Regions from separate parts of the Bradyrhizobium betae genome, predicted to be linked through region 1. Evidence: riboswitches for the same ligand, from Rfam matches in the RefSeq annotation. Region 1 holds a riboswitch; the other holds the start of a gene.
The links. Region 1 has a riboswitch for fluoride ahead of F8237_RS35605 (hypothetical protein). Riboswitches for the same ligand answer to the same signal wherever they lie in the genome.
Positions count from the first base shown of each region.

Region 2: another riboswitch for fluoride. It lies ahead of F8237_RS06625 (MFS transporter); the one in region 1 lies ahead of F8237_RS35605 (hypothetical protein).

Region 1 covers NZ_CP044544.1:221,920-226,583, forward strand. Annotated here, with positions in the region: gene F8237_RS35585 (dual specificity protein phosphatase family protein) at 1-338, opposite strand, end outside; gene F8237_RS36030 (hypothetical protein) at 335-508, opposite strand; gene F8237_RS35590 (hypothetical protein) at 705-1,064, opposite strand; gene F8237_RS35595 (2,3-bisphosphoglycerate-dependent phosphoglycerate mutase) at 1,061-1,693, opposite strand; gene crcB (fluoride efflux transporter CrcB) at 1,790-2,170, opposite strand; gene F8237_RS35605 (hypothetical protein) at 2,175-2,381, opposite strand; fluoride riboswitch at 2,473-2,536, opposite strand; gene F8237_RS35610 (efflux RND transporter permease subunit) at 2,907-4,664, opposite strand, start outside.
Region 2 covers NZ_CP044543.1:1,375,686-1,380,349, reverse strand. Annotated here, with positions in the region: gene F8237_RS06640 (adenylate/guanylate cyclase domain-containing protein) at 1-768, shown strand, start outside; gene clpS (ATP-dependent Clp protease adapter ClpS) at 776-1,081, opposite strand; gene crcB (fluoride efflux transporter CrcB) at 1,221-1,604, opposite strand; gene F8237_RS06625 (MFS transporter) at 1,636-2,868, opposite strand; fluoride riboswitch at 2,960-3,050, opposite strand; gene F8237_RS06620 (DUF1194 domain-containing protein) at 3,315-4,193, shown strand; gene F8237_RS06615 (hypothetical protein) at 4,373-4,664, shown strand, end outside.

The sequences.
Region 1 (4,664 bases):
TCGTTGTCGTACCACCAAGACCCGCTATTTTTTCCGCGCAGGTTGATCACCGACTTGATGCCGTAGGCAGCCATCACATCGGCCAACTTCTGCCCGTTCAACTGGGCGGAGCGGTAAAGCACCCCGGGTTCGACGACGTGAATATTCCCAACCAGTTGCAGGCCGATGGCCCACCCGCCGGCAAGACCAACGCAGATGAGAAGCGCATTTGTCGTATATGTCACGGCGCGGCCAATCGGGTGAGACTTCAAAAACCGGTTCGTTGTCGCAAAGAAAGCGAGACAGGACCTCCCGACATTTGATTGGCGACCTCGGTCGTTCGCCGTTCCTTCGGTCATTGCGAGTTTCCAATATGTGCTATCGGAGGCGCCGCGCGATCGAGCTCGACCTCCTGATTACGAAACCATGCGATGGCATCGAGCCGCCTGCCGCTGATCGGGCGCGCCCACCGGATGGTTTTTATCGCTTTGGCGGCTTCGCCCATCCACCAGTATTCCTTCACGACCATGAGCATCCATCCCCGACGACCGGACCGCTAAGAGTAAAAGCTTCGACAACGAAGCCATTCGTCGGGCCGCTATAACTGTGCCTCTCTCTCGCGCACTCGACGCCGTCCAACGTCCAATGCGATCGCTTCGAACCCGGATTGTGGGTGCTCATCAAAAGATCGAACAGCCGAAAGAAAGATGGACTGACAAAATTCTTCATGCGGCTGCTCTCCGACGAGCAATTCCGAACGGATGATGACGCCGATGGATGCCATTTCGCCCGCAGTTCACTTTGGTGCACCCGAAGCCGTTCTCTGGAATGATGAGCGGCGCGAATCCGGATACGCCGGGTGGATCGGGATCGCGCAGCGCACGAAACCCGTGAACCAGGGTATCGCTGTTGTTGACGCCTGGGGTTGGGCGGCCCTTGCCGTTCTTCAGCGGCTCGATGGAAAAGTAATGATTGTCGCCGTGAATCAGCAAAACGGGCTTGCCGAAAGCGGTCGCGCTCTTCTCGATGGCATCGAGGGCGAAGCATTGGATCGGTATTGCCGGTACGAATGTGGGAAATGTCATGTTTCACCTGATGCCAGTGAGACTTGCCTTTGCGCGACGGTCGTATCGGCAGCGAGGCGATAAAGATGAATATCGCCGGTCGCAAACTCGACCGAGGTGACTGTTTCGGGCGACAATCTGTCCAGAACCATGACCAGGGAGCGCAGACTATTCCCGTGGGCAACCACTAACGTCCTGTCGCCGCGCATGACTGCGGGCAAGATCGTTTGGATGAAGAATGGCAATACCCGTGCGGACGTATCCTTCAGGCTCTCTCCGCCCGGCGGCGAAACATCATACGAGCGGCGCCACAGATGAACTTGATCGTCGCCCCAACGCGTTCGAGCCTCATCCTTGTTCAGACCAGTGAGATCGCCGTAGTCTCGCTCGTTGAGTGCGGCATTGCGACACTGCCGGACATTGGCTTGTCCCATGTTCTCCAGGACGATCGAACACGATTGCCATGCCCGTCGAAGCCTTGAGGTGAAGGCGATATCGAACCGAACATCCAACGCTTGCAACCGTTGCGCAACACTGCCGGCTTCGGCAATTCCCTGTTCCGTCAGACCGAGATCGCGCGAGCCAGTGAAGATGTTCTTCAGATTTCCCTCGCTTTGGCCGTGCCGGACGAGGACGAGACGCCGGTCGATCGATGGCTGCGTAGCAGGATTGTCAAAGGACATGCGCGCTCCTTTGCGTCGGCCAAACGGCGTCCCTCGCGACATGCCTTTGCCGATGTAACCCTTTCAAGAAATTAAACTCCGCGTCGCCCAGAGTCCGATGAACAACGCCGTAGCAGACGCCAACACCGAAGCCAGAACGTAAAAGGCGAGGACCACCAACTCGCCGCGCTCATAAAGCAGGGCGACGTCGAGCGAGAACGACGAAAAGGTAGTGAAGCCGCCAAGAATGCCGGTCGCGAGAAACAACCGCCAGTGCTGGGAGGCGCTTCCGCTCGCCATGAAATAGCCGGCGATCAAACCCATCGCCAGCGACCCCACGATGTTGACGATCAATGTGCCGTAGGGAAAATTCAGACCGAAGACGCGAGCGGACCAGACGTTGACTCCATGTCGGAAAGCACCGCCGATGCCAGCGCCAAGGAACACGATCAGATACGCTTGCATCGCGCTATCTTCGATTCTTCGCGCGCGACCGCGCTTCGAAGATAGCGGTGACTAGTCCGAGGACAAGCAGGCCGCCGACGAGGTCGTAGGCCACGCCCAATCCGAACGCGAGAAAACAGACCGCGGCGACGGCAGCAAGAATTGACGCGGCAAAGCCATCGCCCGCGATCAATTTAAGCCATTCGCGCAATTGCCTGGTAAGAATGTCCATGCGGCTGCCCTTGCAATCATCGAAGGGCAACAAAAAACCCGCCTATGGCGGGTTAAACAAAGCTCCCGCCATGACGGAGCTTTGCAGCCCCATCCCAGCAGGAGTCATCAGCCCACGACGGGCGGGTATCGGGGGACTCCATCCCCATCTGTACTCCAACACTAGTCGCTCCGACCAAATCGGTCAACGATCGATCCGAGTTCGATGCTCGACGCGCCGTCCGGCCATCGTCCCAGTGAAAGCATAAAGTTCCTAGAAGAGCGGTCGACGCTCCACGCCGCCGTCGCACGGGTTTGCGAACGGTCGGAGGATGGGTGTGATGACCGAAACGTGACCTCGTTCGGATCGCGTCGATATTGTCGTTATATTCAGAGGACGGGTAGCCGCCGGAATGTTTGGCCTTTTCATCCGGCTCGACGTGGCTCGACAATGCATCGATCGCGCTCATTGCGGGGGTCGAGAGCACCAGATGGCCGATGAGTTCGCTCGTTCCGGAAACATTCGGCTGCGGGTACTGGTAAGATATTAGCTCGAGTTTTGTTTCGCCAATTCAGGCGAACCGCCGCCGAGTTCATCGACGGCCGACTCGAACCGCCCGAAGCGCAGGGCTAGGGTGGGTAAGACAAGCAAATTCAGGGCCATCGAGGTCAGCAGGCCTCCCAGGATCACGAGCGCCATGGGGCCTTCTATCTCACGGCCTGGATCTCCCATTCCGATCACGAGAGGCAGGAGACCGAGCGCAGTAACGAGCGAGGTCATCAGGATCGGCGTCAGCCGGTCGCCGGCGCCTTTGATTGCAGCTTCGAGACCCCAAAGCATGCCGTCAGTTTCGACCAGATGCTCATAGTGGGAGATCATCATGATCGAGTTGCGCAGCGTGATTCCGAACAGTGTCACGAAACCAACCATCGAACCGAGTGAGAGTACGCCTCCGGTCGCAAATACCGCCAGCACGCCACCAACGAGCGCGAAGGGCAGATTGACGAGAACGAGCAGCAGGTTTCGCCAGTTGCGCGTTACGATCGACAGCAGCAGCACCACGCCGATTGCGGCGATCGACGAATGAATCAGCAGGTCGCGCCGGGATTGCGCCTGCGCCTGCGCCGAACCGGCGAATTCCACGTAGCCCCCGCTCGGGAGTTCTACGTTGGCAGAGACCGCGGCCTGAGCATCCCGCACGAACGAGGCGACGTCACGGCCGGCAACGTTCGCCGTCACCGTTTGGAGACGTCGGCCGCCGAGATGAGATACCTGATAGCGCCCGGCGGTTTCGTATATGTCCGCGATTTGCTTGAGAAGCACATAGCTGCCGCTCGGGGCGCGTAGCGCGAGGTCACCGACCTTGGTGATACTATTGCGGCTCTCGGCGTCAAGCACCGTGATGACGTTGAAAACCCGGTTGCCATCATAGCTCTGGCCCACAACATCGCCCTGATAGGCGGTGCGGACCAAATCGAGGACGTCCACCGCATCGAAGCCCCAGCGCTCCACGTCCTTTTTCCGGAGTCGAATGGTCAACTGCGGCATGCCAGGCGGCGATTGCAATTGCACGTCCGCCGCACCCTGGATACCCCCAACGGTACGCGCGACGTCCCGTGCCGCGCGATCGAGCGTGTCGAGATCGTCGCCGAAGATGTTGACGACGACGGCAGCCGTGTAGCCCGACAAGGTTTCCTCTACGCGCTCGGTCAGGAATGGCGTTACCGCGAAATTGACTCCCGCGAACCCGCGGAGCGCTTTATGTACGTCGGCCTGCGCTCCTTCCGTCTGGTCGCCCGATAATCCGGATTTGAGGTCGACTTCGAACTCGCTTTCATGCGTGCCTGCGGTGTCGTCGGCTTTCTCGGCGCGGCCGATGTGCTGGGCGACCGAGCGCACCACCGGCAGAGCGATCAGAGCCTTGGTCACAAGCGCGCCGAGGCGCTCGGATTCGGCAATCGAGGTGCCGGGCACAGCCGACATGTGAAGAATGAAATGCCCTTCCTTGAGTTCGGGCAGGAAGGCGCTACCAAAGAACGGAAGGGCGGCACAACCGGCCACGGTAAAAACCAGAGCGGCGGCGATCGCCGTCCGCGGATGGATGGCGATACCGCGCAAAATTCGCTCATAACGCCCGCGCGTCCAGCGAACGACGGGCGGCTCTCTATCATGCGCGACCGCACCCGCGCCTTCGCCTCCTCGTCCGCGGCCGGTGAGCAGCAGCATCGAGAGCGCCGGCGTCACCGTCAGTGCCACGACAAGCGATGCGAGAATGGCGAAGATATAGGCCATGCCGAGCGGCGC
Region 2 (4,664 bases), on a different replicon from region 1:
GTGACGCGGCGTCCCGGCGGTTTCAGCGACGACGACGTCGCGGCGATCCGGACCCTCGTGGCGCCGCTTGCCCGCGTCAGCGAGATCGTCAGCCTGCGCCGCACTGCCGAGATGCTGCTCGACACCTATGTCGGCAACCGCGCCGGCGCGCGCATCCTCGGCGGCCAGATCCGCCGCGGCCACAACGACACCATGCAGGCCGCGATCTGGCTGTCGGATCTGCGCGGCTTCACCGCGCTGTCGGACCGGCTGCCGGCCGAGACCGTGGTCGAGATCCTCAACCAGTATTTCGACTGCCAGGTTGCCGCGATCCGGGGCCATGGCGGCGAAGTGCTGAAATTCATGGGCGACGGTCTGCTCGCGGTGTTCCCGATCGACGAATATGTCGGCGATGCCGCGCATGTCTGCACGCGCGTGCTGGAAGCGGCGCGCGAGTCTCGCGCCAGCGTCGAGGCGCTCGCTTTTCCGGTCGGCGACGTCGTCGAGCGCTTTCGCTTCGGCGTCGCGCTGCACGTCGGCAACATCCTCTACGGCAATATCGGCGGCGGCAATCGGCTCGACTTCACCTGCATCGGCCCTGCGGTGAACCTCGCCGCACGGCTGGAGAAGATCGCAGGAAGGCTCGGCCGCACCGTCGTGGTCTCGGAAGTCTTTGCGAACGCCTGCCGCCACGACTGGCGAGAGCTCGGCGAATTTCCGATCGCGGGATTTTCCAAGGCGCAGCGTGTGTACGGACTGGCGGAAGAGACATCGGCGGTGATGGCCTGATGAAGCCTTATTCCTCCGGCTCCGTCGTGAACAGCAGCGGATAGCCCTTGGTGCGGGCGGCGTCGGTGGCGCGGGTGGCCTTGGTCTCGGCGACGTCCTTGGTGAACACGGCGACCACACAGGCGCCCAGCTTGTGCGCCGTGATCATCACCTTGTAGGCCTGATCCTCGGTCATGCGGAATTCGGCCTTCAGGATCATCGTGACGAACTCACGCGGCGTGTAGTCGTCGTTGATCAGGATGACCTTGTGCAGCTTCGGCCGCTCGACCTTGATTTTGGTCCGCGTCTTGGGTGTGGTGACGGTGTCGTTCATCGTATCCTGAAACGCCCCGGCCCTGACGAGCTTCGAACCTGCTTATTATATTGCAGGACCCGGGGCCTCTCCAAGATGGTCAGCCCCTCGTCATCATGCCCAGGGGAATGGCAGGAATGCGCCGGTTGTGCAGGTGCCGTCACGGAAGCGCGCGCACCAATTGCAACGCGGCAATGAGCGCGCCCACGGACAGCACGACCGATCCAATCATATAGGCCGCGGAGGCCCATGTTTGGCCGCGCTCGATCAGGTACCAGGCATCCAGCGAGAACGTGGAGAATGTCGTGTAGCCGCCGCAGATCCCGACCGTCAGGAAAATTCGGGCCGTCTGCGGCAGGTTCCATCTGGTCGCGAACAGCGCCGCGAAAAGGCCGATCAAGAACGATCCCGTCACGTTGATGATCACGGTGCCCCAGGGAAAATCGGTGCCGAACAGTCGGCCCGAGCCGATCGCGACGAGGTAGCGTACGACCGCACCGAGCGCTCCGCCCGCTGCGACGGCCAGAATAGATTGAATGTTCAACGTCTCGTTCCCCAATTTGCGCCGTACACGATCATTTCTCCTCCGCTGTCAGCCCGTTGCCGACGGCGAGCAGCCCCACCAGCGAGACCAGCGCGAAGCCGAGCCCGGCGAAGAACGTCACGGCAGGGCCATAGGCGTCCCACAGCGCTCCGGCGATCACGCTCGCGGCCAGCAACGCAAGGCCGGTGAACAGGTTGAAATAGCCGAATGCCGTGCCGCGCAGGCTCGGCGGCGCGGCGTCGGCGACGAGGGCCGAGAGCAGGCCTTGCGTCAATCCCATGTGCAGCCCCCACAGCACCACGCCGAGCGCGAGGCCCGCCAGGTTCGGCAGCAGCGCGAGCGCGAGATCGGCGACGGCGAGAAAGACGAGGCCGAGCGCGAGCAGGCCGGTGCGGTTGATACGGTCCGACAGCACGCCGGCCGGGTAGGCGGACAGCGCGTAAGTGATGTTCATCAGCACCAGCACCGCAGGCACCCACATCGCGTTGAGCCCGATGTTCTGGGCGCGCAGGATCAGGAAAGCCTCGCTGAAGCGCGCCAGCGTGAAGACGACGCCGACCGCCACGACGCGCCAGTAGACCGATCCAAGCTGCCGCATCGCGGCGAGATTGAGCGGATTCTTCGGGGGCTCCCGGCTCGGGTCCGGCTCCGGCTCGCTTACCGCGAACGCGATCAGTCCGAAGGACAGAAATGCCGGCAGCACCGCCACCCAGAACACCGCGGCGAAATTGTCCGCGGTCCACCACATCAGGCCGATTGCGGCGAGCGGCCCGACGAAGGCGCCGATGGTGTCGAGCGATTGGCGCAGGCCAAAGCTCGCGCCGCGCACGCCGGCCGGCGCGATATCGGCGATCAGCGCATCGCGCGGCGCGCCGCGAATGCCCTTGCCGACGCGGTCGACAAAACGTGCGGCCACCAGCCATCCGACGCTGGGGGCGATCGGAAACAGCGGCTTTGTGAAGGCAGCGAGCCCGTAGCCGAGCGCGGCAAGCAGCTTGCGCCGGCCGAGCCAGTCCGACAACGCGCCGGAGAAGATCTTTGTGATCGAGGCCGTCGCCTCGGCGAAGCCTTCTATGAAGCCGACGGTGAGCGTGGATGCCCCGAGCACGGTGACCAGATAGACCGGCAGCAGCGCGTGGATCATCTCGGAGGAGATGTCCATCAGCATCGAGACGAAGCCGAGCACCCAGATCCCTCTGGGCAGCGCGGCGCGCGCAGTATTCGGTGTCGTTGTCGTCACGTCCCCGCCTTCGTCCCTGGCCATGCCCTGGCCTTCGTTGTCAGGCAACAAAAAACCCGCCATCGGCGGGCTTGTCCATGCTCCCGCCAAAGGCAGAGGCTCAAAGATTGCCTCGCCTCAAGCAGGAGTCATCAGCCCACTACGGTCCAAGGATACGCCCCAAGGCCGCCGGGCGGTTATCGGGGGACTCCATCCCCATCTGTGCGTCCAGCCTAGCATGGAAATCGCGCCGGACAAATGGGCGGGAGAGCCCGTCCCGTGAGTCGTCGTTTTGCAGCTCGATGCGGGAGGCACTTGCGATGGAAGCTGCAGGTGATCGCGCGAGGCCTGGAGGCGCGAAAGCGGCGAGACGACGGCAGCTTTGCGCAAGGCGCGTCTGTTCCTGACCTGAATGTGAAGCCCAAGCGATCTTCGCGCTTTGCGGCAAGGCGATTGCATGTCACCATCGCGTCATACGACGGGAGACTGCGATGCGCATGCCGTTCTCGATCGGGGCTGTGCTGGTGGCCGGCGTTCTCGCCGGAGGTGACGTCGCGGGCATCGCGGCACCAGGGCCCAAATTTGAACCGTCCAAATCCGATCCGCTCAAGAATCGACCGCAGCGGCTGACGGCCGACAGGGACGCGCAGACGGTCGATGTCGAGCTGATCCTCGCTGTCGACGTCTCCTACTCCATGGACATGGACGAGCTCGCGATCCAGCGCGAAGGCTATGCGCAGGCGATCCAGTCGAAGGAATTCCTCCAGGCGTTGAAGCTCGGACCGAACGGCCGTATTGCGGTGACCTATTTCGAGTGGGCCGCCTCCAGCGACCAGAAGATCATCATCCCCTGGCGGCTGGTGGACGGACCCGAGACCGCGGACGCGGTCGCCGCCGAGATCATGAAGACGCCGATCCGGCGCGCCTCGCGCACCTCGATCTCCGGCGCGATCAATTTCGCGATGCCGCTGTTCGACGAGGATCCCTATCGGGGCCTGCGCCGCGTCATCGACATTTCCGGCGACGGTCCCAACAACAATGGCGGACCGGTCACGGCGGCGCGGGACGCCGCGCTCGAGAAGGGCATCGTCATCAACGGCCTGCCGATCATGGTCAAGGAGCCGTCCTACTCGACCATGGACATCGATAATCTCGATTACTACTACGAGGACTGCGTTGTCGGCGGCCCCGGCTCTTTCGTCATCTCGATCAAGGACCGCGAGAAGTTCAAGGAAGCGATCCGCACCAAGCTGCTGATGGAAGTTGCAGGCCGCACGCCCGAGCGTCCCGTGGTGCGGGTCGCGGACAAGGAGCCGCGCGTCAACTGCATGATCGGCGAGAAGATCTGGTCGGATCGCTGGGGGCGCTGACGGCGCTGCTGCGAATGGGGCCTTTTGCCTCGCCTCGCCCGAGGGTTGAATTTAACCGCTCGTTAACCAGTGCCGGGCCTAATCGGACTATGTCTGATTGTTTCCGCTCGGTATCTTGCCATTGCTGACCGGCAAGCGACCGAAAGCGGGTTCGTCAGACTCGTCCGCCGAGCAATCCGATGGCCATCGTCACGCAGAGCACCAGCCAGATTTCGCCCGCCAGTGAGCGGGTCTATCACCAGAGCAGATTGCTCGGTGAATGGGAGGGCAATTGGGCGGGCAACAACCAGCCCGTTGGCTTCAAGGTGGTCAATATCCGCGGCACCCGGGCGCAGGTCGAGTACACTCATAACGGGCACACCGAGCGCGGCTTTGGCCAGGTCAGCGGCGCGCTGATCACCTTCGGCACGATCACAGTCGGCACCAAGGACGGCAAGAACCTGGTGCTGTTGTCTTCCGCGGGCGCAGGCA